DNA from 4 places in the Streptomyces griseus subsp. griseus genome. Region 1 is predicted to be linked to each of the others. Evidence: riboswitches for the same ligand, from Rfam matches in the RefSeq annotation. Region 1 holds a riboswitch; each other region holds the start of a gene.
The links. Region 1 has a riboswitch for cobalamin ahead of D6270_RS23225 (ribonucleoside-diphosphate reductase subunit alpha). Riboswitches for the same ligand answer to the same signal wherever they lie in the genome.
Positions count from the first base shown of each region.

Region 2: it holds a riboswitch for cobalamin, as region 1 does, so the genes downstream of both, D6270_RS11725 (ABC transporter substrate-binding protein) here and D6270_RS23225 (ribonucleoside-diphosphate reductase subunit alpha) in region 1, are expected to answer to the same signal.
Region 3: it holds a riboswitch for cobalamin, as region 1 does, so the genes downstream of both, metE (5-methyltetrahydropteroyltriglutamate--homocysteine S-methyltransferase) here and D6270_RS23225 (ribonucleoside-diphosphate reductase subunit alpha) in region 1, are expected to answer to the same signal.
Region 4: it holds a riboswitch for cobalamin, as region 1 does, so the genes downstream of both, D6270_RS01610 (ABC transporter substrate-binding protein) here and D6270_RS23225 (ribonucleoside-diphosphate reductase subunit alpha) in region 1, are expected to answer to the same signal.

Region 1 is NZ_CP032543.1:5,116,076-5,118,266, forward strand. It holds gene D6270_RS23225 (ribonucleoside-diphosphate reductase subunit alpha) at 1-1,048, opposite strand, end outside; cobalamin riboswitch at 1,182-1,317, opposite strand; gene D6270_RS23230 (YbdD/YjiX family protein) at 1,496-1,699, opposite strand; gene D6270_RS23235 (carbon starvation CstA family protein) at 1,696-2,191, opposite strand, start outside.
Region 2 is NZ_CP032543.1:2,558,142-2,560,332, forward strand. It holds gene D6270_RS11725 (ABC transporter substrate-binding protein) at 1-897, opposite strand, end outside; cobalamin riboswitch at 936-1,139, opposite strand; gene D6270_RS11730 (M67 family metallopeptidase) at 1,153-1,575, opposite strand; gene D6270_RS11735 (amino acid permease) at 1,745-2,191, opposite strand, start outside.
Region 3 is NZ_CP032543.1:6,387,590-6,389,780, reverse strand. It holds gene metE (5-methyltetrahydropteroyltriglutamate--homocysteine S-methyltransferase) at 1-1,359, opposite strand, end outside; cobalamin riboswitch at 1,542-1,688, opposite strand; gene D6270_RS28680 (hypothetical protein) at 1,990-2,187, shown strand.
Region 4 is NZ_CP032543.1:366,621-368,811, reverse strand. It holds gene D6270_RS01615 (beta-ketoacyl-[acyl-carrier-protein] synthase family protein) at 1-899, shown strand, start outside; cobalamin riboswitch at 996-1,183, shown strand; gene D6270_RS01610 (ABC transporter substrate-binding protein) at 1,244-2,191, shown strand, end outside.

The sequences.
Region 1 (2,191 bases):
TCCAGTGCGCCAGGTTCAGGTTGTGCGTACGCCGCTGGTCCTCACCGGTGTTGTCGCGGAGCTCCAGGAACTCCTCGATGTCCGCGTGCCAGGTCTCCAGGTACACCGCCGCGGCGCCCTTGCGGCGGCCGCCCTGGTTCACCGCCGCCACCGAGGCGTCCAGCGTCTTGAGGAACGGCACGATGCCGTTGGAGTGCCCGTTGGTGCCCCGGATCAGCGAACCCCGGGCGCGGATACGGGAGTACGACAGACCGATGCCGCCCGCGTGCTTCGAGAGGCGCGCCACCTGGTGGTAGCGGTCGTAGATCGAGTCCAGCTCGTCCTTGGGCGAGTCCAGCAGGTAGCACGAGGACATCTGCGGGTGCCGGGTGCCGGAGTTGAAGAGCGTGGGGGAGGAGGGGAGGTAGTCCAGCCGGCTCATCAGTCGGTAGAGCGCGGCGACCTCGTCCAGCGCGCGCACCGACTCGTCCTCGGCCAGCCCCGCGGCCACGCGCAGCATGAAGTGCTGCGGGGTCTCGATGACCTGACGGGTGAGCGGGTGGCGCAGCAGGTAGCGGCTGTGCAGCGTGCGGAGGCCGAAGTAGCCGAAGCGGTCGTCGGCGCCGTCGGCCAGCGCCTGGTCGACGAGTTCGTCCAGCGCGTCCGCGTGCAGCGCCACGAACGCGGCGGTGCGGTCCGCGATCAGGCCCTCGCGGTGACCCACCGCGACCGAGGCGGAGAAGTGCGTCGCGCCCTGGCCCGCGGCCTCGTCGGCGATCGTACGGGTCAGCAGCCGGGCGGCGAGCTGGGAGTACGCCGGGTCCTCGGAGATCAGCCCCGCCGCCGCCTCGGTGGCCAGCGAGCGCAGCTCGGCCTCGTCGGAGCGGGCGTTGCGCCCGCGCAGCGCGGAGGCGGCGACCCGTCCGGGGTCGGTGTCGGGCAGATCGACGGTGAGGTCGGTCAGGGTCCGCAGCAGGGCGGTCCCGGGTCCGTCGTTCGTGCCGTCGCCGGACGTGGTGGAGGCAGCGGATTCGGTGGCTGAAACCGGATCGGCGGGCGCGATGGTCACTGGGCTTTCCCTCGCTCGGCTGGGGGCCGGCGGCGAGCGGGGAAACCGGGCAGCACGATGCCCTCCAGGGCAGCACTGCTACGGCGTCCACCGGCCCATCCGCGAGGCCCGGACGTCTGGCGTCCGGTTCGGTCGAGCCGGACGCACTGTCGACAGGTCTTCGGACTTCGGGTGTGCAAAAGCACACTGATCACACCGTTGCGGGACAGTTCCGGATTCGCACCGGATTCCCCTGCGGCGACAGCGAGGTCGAGCATACATGTGGGGGGCGCTCGATGAGGAAGCCCCCACATGTTGTGTCGGCGTGAACAGATGTCGGTATGGCGGTCTGGCTTCTTCGCCCGGCTTTCTCCGTATCGGCGGCGCGCAGAGGCCCTCTTGGAGGGCGCGAAAAGGGGCCGCCGCGCCCCTGGGAGGGGTGCGGCGGCCCCGATCGGCCGGTGGCGGTCAGCAGCAGCGGAAGCCCTCGCGGGGGTCCGCCTCACGGGCGTCCGTGCGGCTCCGCTCGAAGGCCCGGCGGTCCATCACCGGCGTGTCCGGATCGTGAGCCCTCGCGTGCGCCACATAGCGGTCGTACGTCGACTCGCCGGTCAGCTCACGGACGTACCAGCGGATCCGTCCGGCCACCCGTCGTACGTCCGCGAGGGTCATGTCCGGCTCCCCGTTCCCGCCGCTTCCTTGCGGATGCCGCCCTCGGGGCCGACACCGGCGGCGGCCAGTTCGGCCTTCTCCTCCTTGGTGGCGATGAGCGAGGCCGGGGCGACGAACTTGGACTGGACGAACGGCGTCTCGTGGAGCCTGACGCTCTCCGGGTCGCGGATGGCGTTGAAGCAGACCCGCCCGGCATCCACCAGCACCACGATGATGAGGAGCGCGAAGAGCGCGCACAGCACCCCGTCGACGGTGGAGTTGGTGACGACGGTCTGCATGTCGTCCATGTTCTTGGCCGGCGGCAGCACCTCGCCCGCGTCGATGCCCGCCTGGTACTTGTCGCGCTGGGCGAAGAAGCCGACCTTCACGTCGGAGGAGAAGATCTTCTGCCAGCTCGCGGTGAGGGTGACGGCCACGTCCCAGGCGAGCGGCACCGCGGTGACCCACGCCCACTTCAGGCGGCCGGACTTGATCAGCAGGACGGTGCAGACG
Region 2 (2,191 bases), 2.6 Mb from region 1:
CTTGTTCTTGATGGCGGGGACGTCGGCGAGGGCCGGGTCGTCGAGGAGGCGCTTCTTCTTCTGGGCGACGGTGGTGGAACCGTAGTCGTAGATCACGATCGCCTCGGGCTTGCGGGCGACGACGTTCTCCCAGGAGGCGTCCCCGAAGGACTTGTCGAGGTCGGCGAAGATGTTGGTGCCGCCGGCACGCTTGATCAGCTCGTTGCCGATGCCCTTGCCGCCGGCGGTGAACGCGGTCTTGTCGCCGCTGTCGTAGACGAAGACGGAGAGCGGATCGAGGTCCTTGAGCTTCTCGGCGGTGGCCGCGTTGTCGGCCTTGGCCTGCTTGATCCAGGCCTCGGCGCGGTCGGTGACGCCGAAGGTGCGGCCGACCTCGCGGATCTCCTCGTACAGGGTTTCCATCGGGGTGTCGGCCTTGGCGCAGCTCTCGGTGTTGAGCCGGGTCTCGATGCCGGACTTCTTGAACGCCTCGCGGCCGCGGCCGTCGCCTGCGGTGAAGGCGCTGCTGTAGCCGCCGTAGACGAAGTCGGGGTTGGTGGCGAGGACCTGCTCGTAGGAGGGGTACTCCTTGGCGATCACCGGTACGGAGGCGTAGTCCTTCGCGTACTTCGGCAGGACCTTGTCGTCGAGGTAGGCGGTGCCGACGAGGGACTTGGTGAGGCCGAGCTCCAGCATGATCTCGGTGACGTGCTGGTTCATGGTGACCACGCGCTCGGGCGGGGCCTGGTACGTGGTGGTGACACCGCAGTTGGTGACGGTGTACGGGAAGCCGTCGCTCTTCGCCGAGGCCTCGGGCTCGCCCTTGGCGTCGGTGGAGGTCTCCGAGGTGGAGCAGGCGGTGAGGACGAGCGGGAGCAGCACGGCGGCGGCTATGAGCGCGGGGGTGCGCCGGGACATGGCGGGGCCTCTCCGGGGGATTTCCGCGTCCCCTGGTCGATGCGTGAAAGGCAGCGGGCCAGTTCCTGGCTTCCGGGCGCGCCCTCCGGTGCGGGGTCGTCCACGGGGGATTCGTCCGTACGGGAGGGCGCGCCCGGTCACAGTGGCGGGACCGTGCCGGATTCGCACCGGCTTCCTGGTTCCTGCTGCCTTGTGTTCGGGTCTGGGGTGCAGTGTGCCAGACCCGTCCGGCGGCTCCGCGATCCGCCCAGGCGCTCAGTACGCTTCGACGACCTGCACGTCTTCCTCGGTGATCTCGCCGTCCACGATGCGGTACGAGCGGAACTGGAAGGGGCCCGCGCCGTCGGTGTCGGCGGTGGAGACGAGGACGTAGTGGGCGCCGGGCTCGTTGGCGTACGTCACGTCGGTGCGGGAGGGGTAGGCCTCGGTCGCCGTGTGCGAGTGGTAGATGATCACGGGCTCCTCGTCGCGGTCGTCCATCTCGCGGTAGAGCTTGAGGAGGTCGCCGGAGTCGAACTCGTAGAACGTGGGCGAGCGGGCGGCGTTGAGCATCGGGATGAAGCGCTCCGCGCGCCCCGTCCCGGCCGGGCCCGCCACCACACCGCACGCCTCGTCGGGGTGGTCGGCGCGGGAGTGGGCGACGATCTGGTCGTGGAGCGCCTGGGTGATGGTCAGCATGGCGCCAGGATAGGCATGCGGGCCTTCCCGTACCGGTGGGCGGTACGGGAAGGCCCGCATGGTGGACGCCGGGGCCCGTGGGGGTGGCCGGGGCGGTCCGGGAGGAGGGTGGTCGTGGGCTCGGGGTGGCCGGGCCCACCCTCGGGGTCGGGGGTGGACGACGCCTGGGTCAGCGCTTGGCGAAGGCGGTGTTCTCCGGGTCGCGCGACTTGAGCACCAGGTAGGAGATGCCCAGGAGGAGCGCCCAGAGCGGGGCGCAGTACAGCGAGATCCTGGCGTCCTTGTCGATCGCCATCATCACGATGACCATGCCGATGAAGGCGAGCGCGAACCAGCTGGTGTACGGGGCTCCCGGGGCCTTGAACGAGGACTGCGGCAGCACGCCCCGGTCGGCCAGGCGGCGGTAGCGGATCTGGCTGAACAGGATCATGATCCAGGCCCACATGCCGGAGATGGTCGCGAAGGAGACGACGTAGTTGAACGCCTCGCCCGGCCACTGGTAGTTGATCCAGACGCCGACGAGCATCAGGGCGGCGGAGAAGGTCGTGCCGGTGAGCGGCAGGCCGTTCTTCGTCAGCTTGGTGAAGGCGCGCGGGCCCTGTCCGTTCATGGCCAG
Region 3 (2,191 bases), 1.3 Mb from region 1:
GGTGGTCTGCGGGAACGAGCCGATCGTGGTGGTCGGCAGCAGCGGCAGTCCGAGGTGGGCGCGCTGCGCGAGGGTGCGCTCGGCGTACGGCTGGGAGCGGCGGCCGTCGGCGTCGGTGATGGCCGCCGTACGGGCGCGGACGGCCGGGTCGCGGGTGACGGCGGCGTCGGTGCGGGAGGCCAGGTCGGCCCGGTTGGCGGCGAGTTCGGCGGAGATGGCCTCGGTGCCCTGGGAGAGACCCTTGGCCAGGGTGACGATCTCGGCGGTCTTCTGCTTGGCGAAGGCGAGCCAGCGGGCGATCTGCGGGTCGATGTCCTGCTCGGCGTCGGCGTCCAGCGGGACGTGCAGGAGGGAGCTGGAGGCGGAGACGTCGACGTGGTCCGCGAGGCCGAGGAGCGTGCCGAGGGTGGCGAGCGACTTCTCGTAGTCGTTGATCCAGATGTTGCGGCCGTTGACGACGCCCGCGACCAGGCGCTTGCCGGGCAGTCCGCCGGCCGCCGCGAGGTCGGCGAGGTTGGCCGCGCCGGACTCGGTGAAGTCCAGCGCGAGCCCCTCGACCGGGGACTTGGCGAGCACCGGCAGGGCCTCGCCGAGCCGCCCGAAGTAGGAGGCGACCAGCAGCTTGGAGCGGTCGGTGAGGGAGCCGAGCTCGCGGTAGGCGCGGGCGGCGGCGTTCAGCTCGGCCGGGGTGCGGTCCTGGACGAGGGCGGGCTCGTCCAGCTGCACCCACTCGGCGCCCGCGGCCCGGAGGTCGGCGAGGACCTCGGCGTACACGGGCAGGAGCCGGTCCAGCAGGGTCAGCGGCTCGAAGTCGGCGGCGACCCCGGGGGCCGCCTTGGCGAGCAGGAGGTAGGTGACGGGTCCGACGAGGACCGGGCGCGGGGTGTGCCCCTGCGCGAGGGCCTCCTGCAACTCGGCGACCTGCTTGGCGGAATCGGCGGTGAACACCGTGTCCGGGCCCAACTCGGGCACCAGGTAGTGGTAGTTGGTGTCGAACCACTTGGTCATCTCCAGCGGCGCCACGTCCTGCGTACCGCGGGCCATGGCGAAGTAGCCGTCGAGGGCGTCCGCCCGGACCGCCTCACGGTGCCGCTCGGGGACAGCGCCGACCATGACACTGGTGTCCAGGACGTGGTCGTAGTACGAGAAATCACCGGTCGGCACCTCGTGGACCCCGGCCTCGGCGAGCTGCTGCCAGGTCCCCCTGCGCAGTTCGGCGGCGGTCTGCCGGAGGGTGTCCGCGTCGACGCGGCCCTTCCAGTAGCCCTCGATGGCCTTCTTCAGTTCACGGTTCTGACCCTGGCGGGGGTAGCCGTACACGGTGGCCCGTGCTGCCGCGGCTGCGGGCTTCGCTGTCACGTGACTCTCCTTCGCGAGCATGTCTCCAGCTGATCCCGGGACGGGACGCGGACGCGAAGGGGTGACGAAATCGGGCGGGAACACGACACGTTGACCGTGTCCGTCCACCCGACGGTTACGCCGACCCGCCCACGAGGTCACCGGGAACTCCGCACACGAACGGTCGCGTGCGGGCAACGGGCAGGTCTTCGGACTCGCGGGCACGTCTGCCGGGGCAGACACCTACTGGCCGTCGCTTCCCAGACCCGGCCGGGCCCAGTGCGTATGACGGCGGTCGTTCCCACTCACCGCTGCGGGGCAGTCCCGGATTCCCACCGGGTTCCCTCTTACGACACCCTGCCTGGCGGACAGGGCGAACCAGCTGCACCGGCCACCCTAAGGGGACGGCCACCGGGCGCACACCGTTGTTCACACTTCGGACGGTGATATGAGACACGGGCTCCGAACGGGTGACCTCGGGTTCCGCTCCTCTTCGCCCGTTCGCTGACTTCCGGTCAGGTCGTGGTGGCACGGTGACACAGATGTAACCGAATGGCGTAGGCGAACCGGAACCACAGAGCGTCACAGGCCGTTCTTCCTGCCAATACCCGGCCGCCGATCCACGGCGGCGACGAGCGAGGGAAGCGCCATATGAAGAAGACAGTCGGGTGGGCCCAGGACGGCGACGACTGGACGATCACCGTGAACGGCACGCTGTACCGGGCCGTGGAGCGGCCCGCTGACGGGCGCGTGCACGACTATCTGGTGCGGGGCAACGACCTGACCGCCGAGTGCCCGAGTCTGGGGCACGGGCTCGGAGTGATCCGGGCGCACGAGTCCCGGAGCTGACCTC
Region 4 (2,191 bases), 4.7 Mb from region 1:
GCTCCGCCGGACTGACCGAACAGGCCGTCGCCCTGGAGCGGCGCGGCCCCGAGGCCACCTCGCCCTCGGGCATCCTGCTCACCATCCCGAGCATGCCCGCGGCCGAGATCGCCATCCAGATGAAGGCCACGGGCCCCAGCCTCGCCCCCTGCACGGCCTGCTCCTCCGGGGTGACCGCCCTCTCCGTGGCCCGCGACATGCTGGCGCTCGGACAGTGTGACATCGCGATCGCCGGAGCCACCGAGTCGATCGTCTTCCCGGTCGCCATGACCGGCTTCGCCCGCTCGGGCGCGGCGGCCCCGCGGGACGGGGACCCCGCCCGCCTCTGCCGCCCCTTCGCCGCCGACCGGGCCGGACTCGTCATGGGCGAGGGCGCCGCGATCATGGTCCTGGAGCGGGCGGCGGACGCCCGCGCCAGGGGAGCGGCCCCCCGGGCGCTGCTGGCCGGTACGGGCGCCACGACCGACGCCCACCACCCGACCTCCCCGCACCCCTCCGGGGCGGTCGCGCAGGCGGCCGTCGACGCGGCGCTGGCCGACGCGGGGTGGCGGGCCGAGGACGTCGACCACGTCAACGCGCACGGGACCTCGACCCCCCTGAACGACGCCACGGAAGCCGCCCTCATCGGCCGGGCCTACCCGCACCGGCCGCCCGTCACCGCCCCCAAGGGCGTACTGGGCCACTGCATGGGGGCGGCCGGTGCCATCGAGGCGGGGCTGACCGTCCTGACGCTCCAGCACGGCATCGTCCCGCCGATCGCCAACCTGGACGCCCCCGACCCCGGGTTCGCCATCGACTGCGTCACCAAGACCCCGCGTGAGCTGCCCGTACGACGGGCCGTCAGCCACTCCTTCGGGTTCGGCGGACAGAACGCGGTGATCGCGCTCCAGGCTCCGTAAGGCGCTGCCGGGCCGGTGCGGCGGGACGATCCCGCGCCGCACCGGCCCACCCGGGGGAGCGGCCCCTGCACCGGCTCTGAGCTGCGCGAAGACCCGTGATAGCTTGCCGGGGCCAGTCGAACCCCAGCGACGGGGTCAGGGAATCCGGTGCGAGACCGGAACTGACGCGCAGCGGTGAGGGGGACGGGCGGGGCCACGGCCACTGGAGCGCACACGCGTTCCGGGAAGGCGTCCCGCCCGGACGAACCCGAGTCCGAAGACCTGCTGGCACCCGTGCCCCGCACCGGGACACGGGAAGCGTACGACGGGCTCCGCGGCTGGGCCCAGAGACACCGAGGTCCTCCGTGCTGTCCAAGGCCACCCCTGCCCCGATACGCACCGCCGCCCTGTTCGCGGCCGGCGTCGTCCTGCTCACCGCCTGCGGCGGCGGGTCCACCACCTCGTCCGCCGAGGGCGGCGAACGGGCCGACGGCTTCCCGCTCACCCTCAGGAACTGCGGCCGCACCGTCACCGTGAAGGCGCCGCCCCAGCGGGCCGTCTCGGTCGACCAGGGATCGACCGAGATCCTGCTCTCGCTCGGCCTCGCCGACCGGCTCGCGGGCTCCGCCACCTGGAGCGACCCGGTGATGAAGGGCCTGGAGAAGGCCAACGAGGGCGTGGAGCGCATATCGGAGAACCGGCCCTCCTCGGAGAAGGTCCTCGACAAGGAGCCCGACTTCCTCTCCGCCTCCTTCACCTCCACCCTCGCCAAGGGCGGCGTCGCACCCCGCGAACAGTTCGAGAAGCTGGGCGTCCCCACCTACATCTCGCCCGCCGACTGCATCGGCAAGGACAACAGCGGCGGTGGTGACGGAGCCCGTACCGCACCCCTCACCATGGACAGCGTCTACACCGAAGTCCGGGAACTCTCCCAGGTGTTCGGCGTCCCCGAGCGCGGCGACGCCCTGGTGAAGAAGCTCCGGGCCCGGGTGGCGAAGGCCACGGACGGCATCGACGGATCGAAGGCCTCCCTCCTCTACTGGTTCTCCGACTCCAAGGCCCCCTACCTCGCGGGCTGCTGCGGCGCCCCCGGTGTCATCACCCGGGAGCTGGGCGCGAAGAACGCCTTCGACGACACCCACGACGAATGGCCACAGATCAGCTGGGAGACGGTCGCCGACCGCAACCCCGACGTCCTGGTCATCGGCGACCTGAGCCGCACGATGCAGACCGCCGAGAGCGCCGAGAAGAAGATCGAGTTCCTGGAGTCCAATCCGGTCACCAGGACCATGGACGCCGTCAGGAACCGCCGG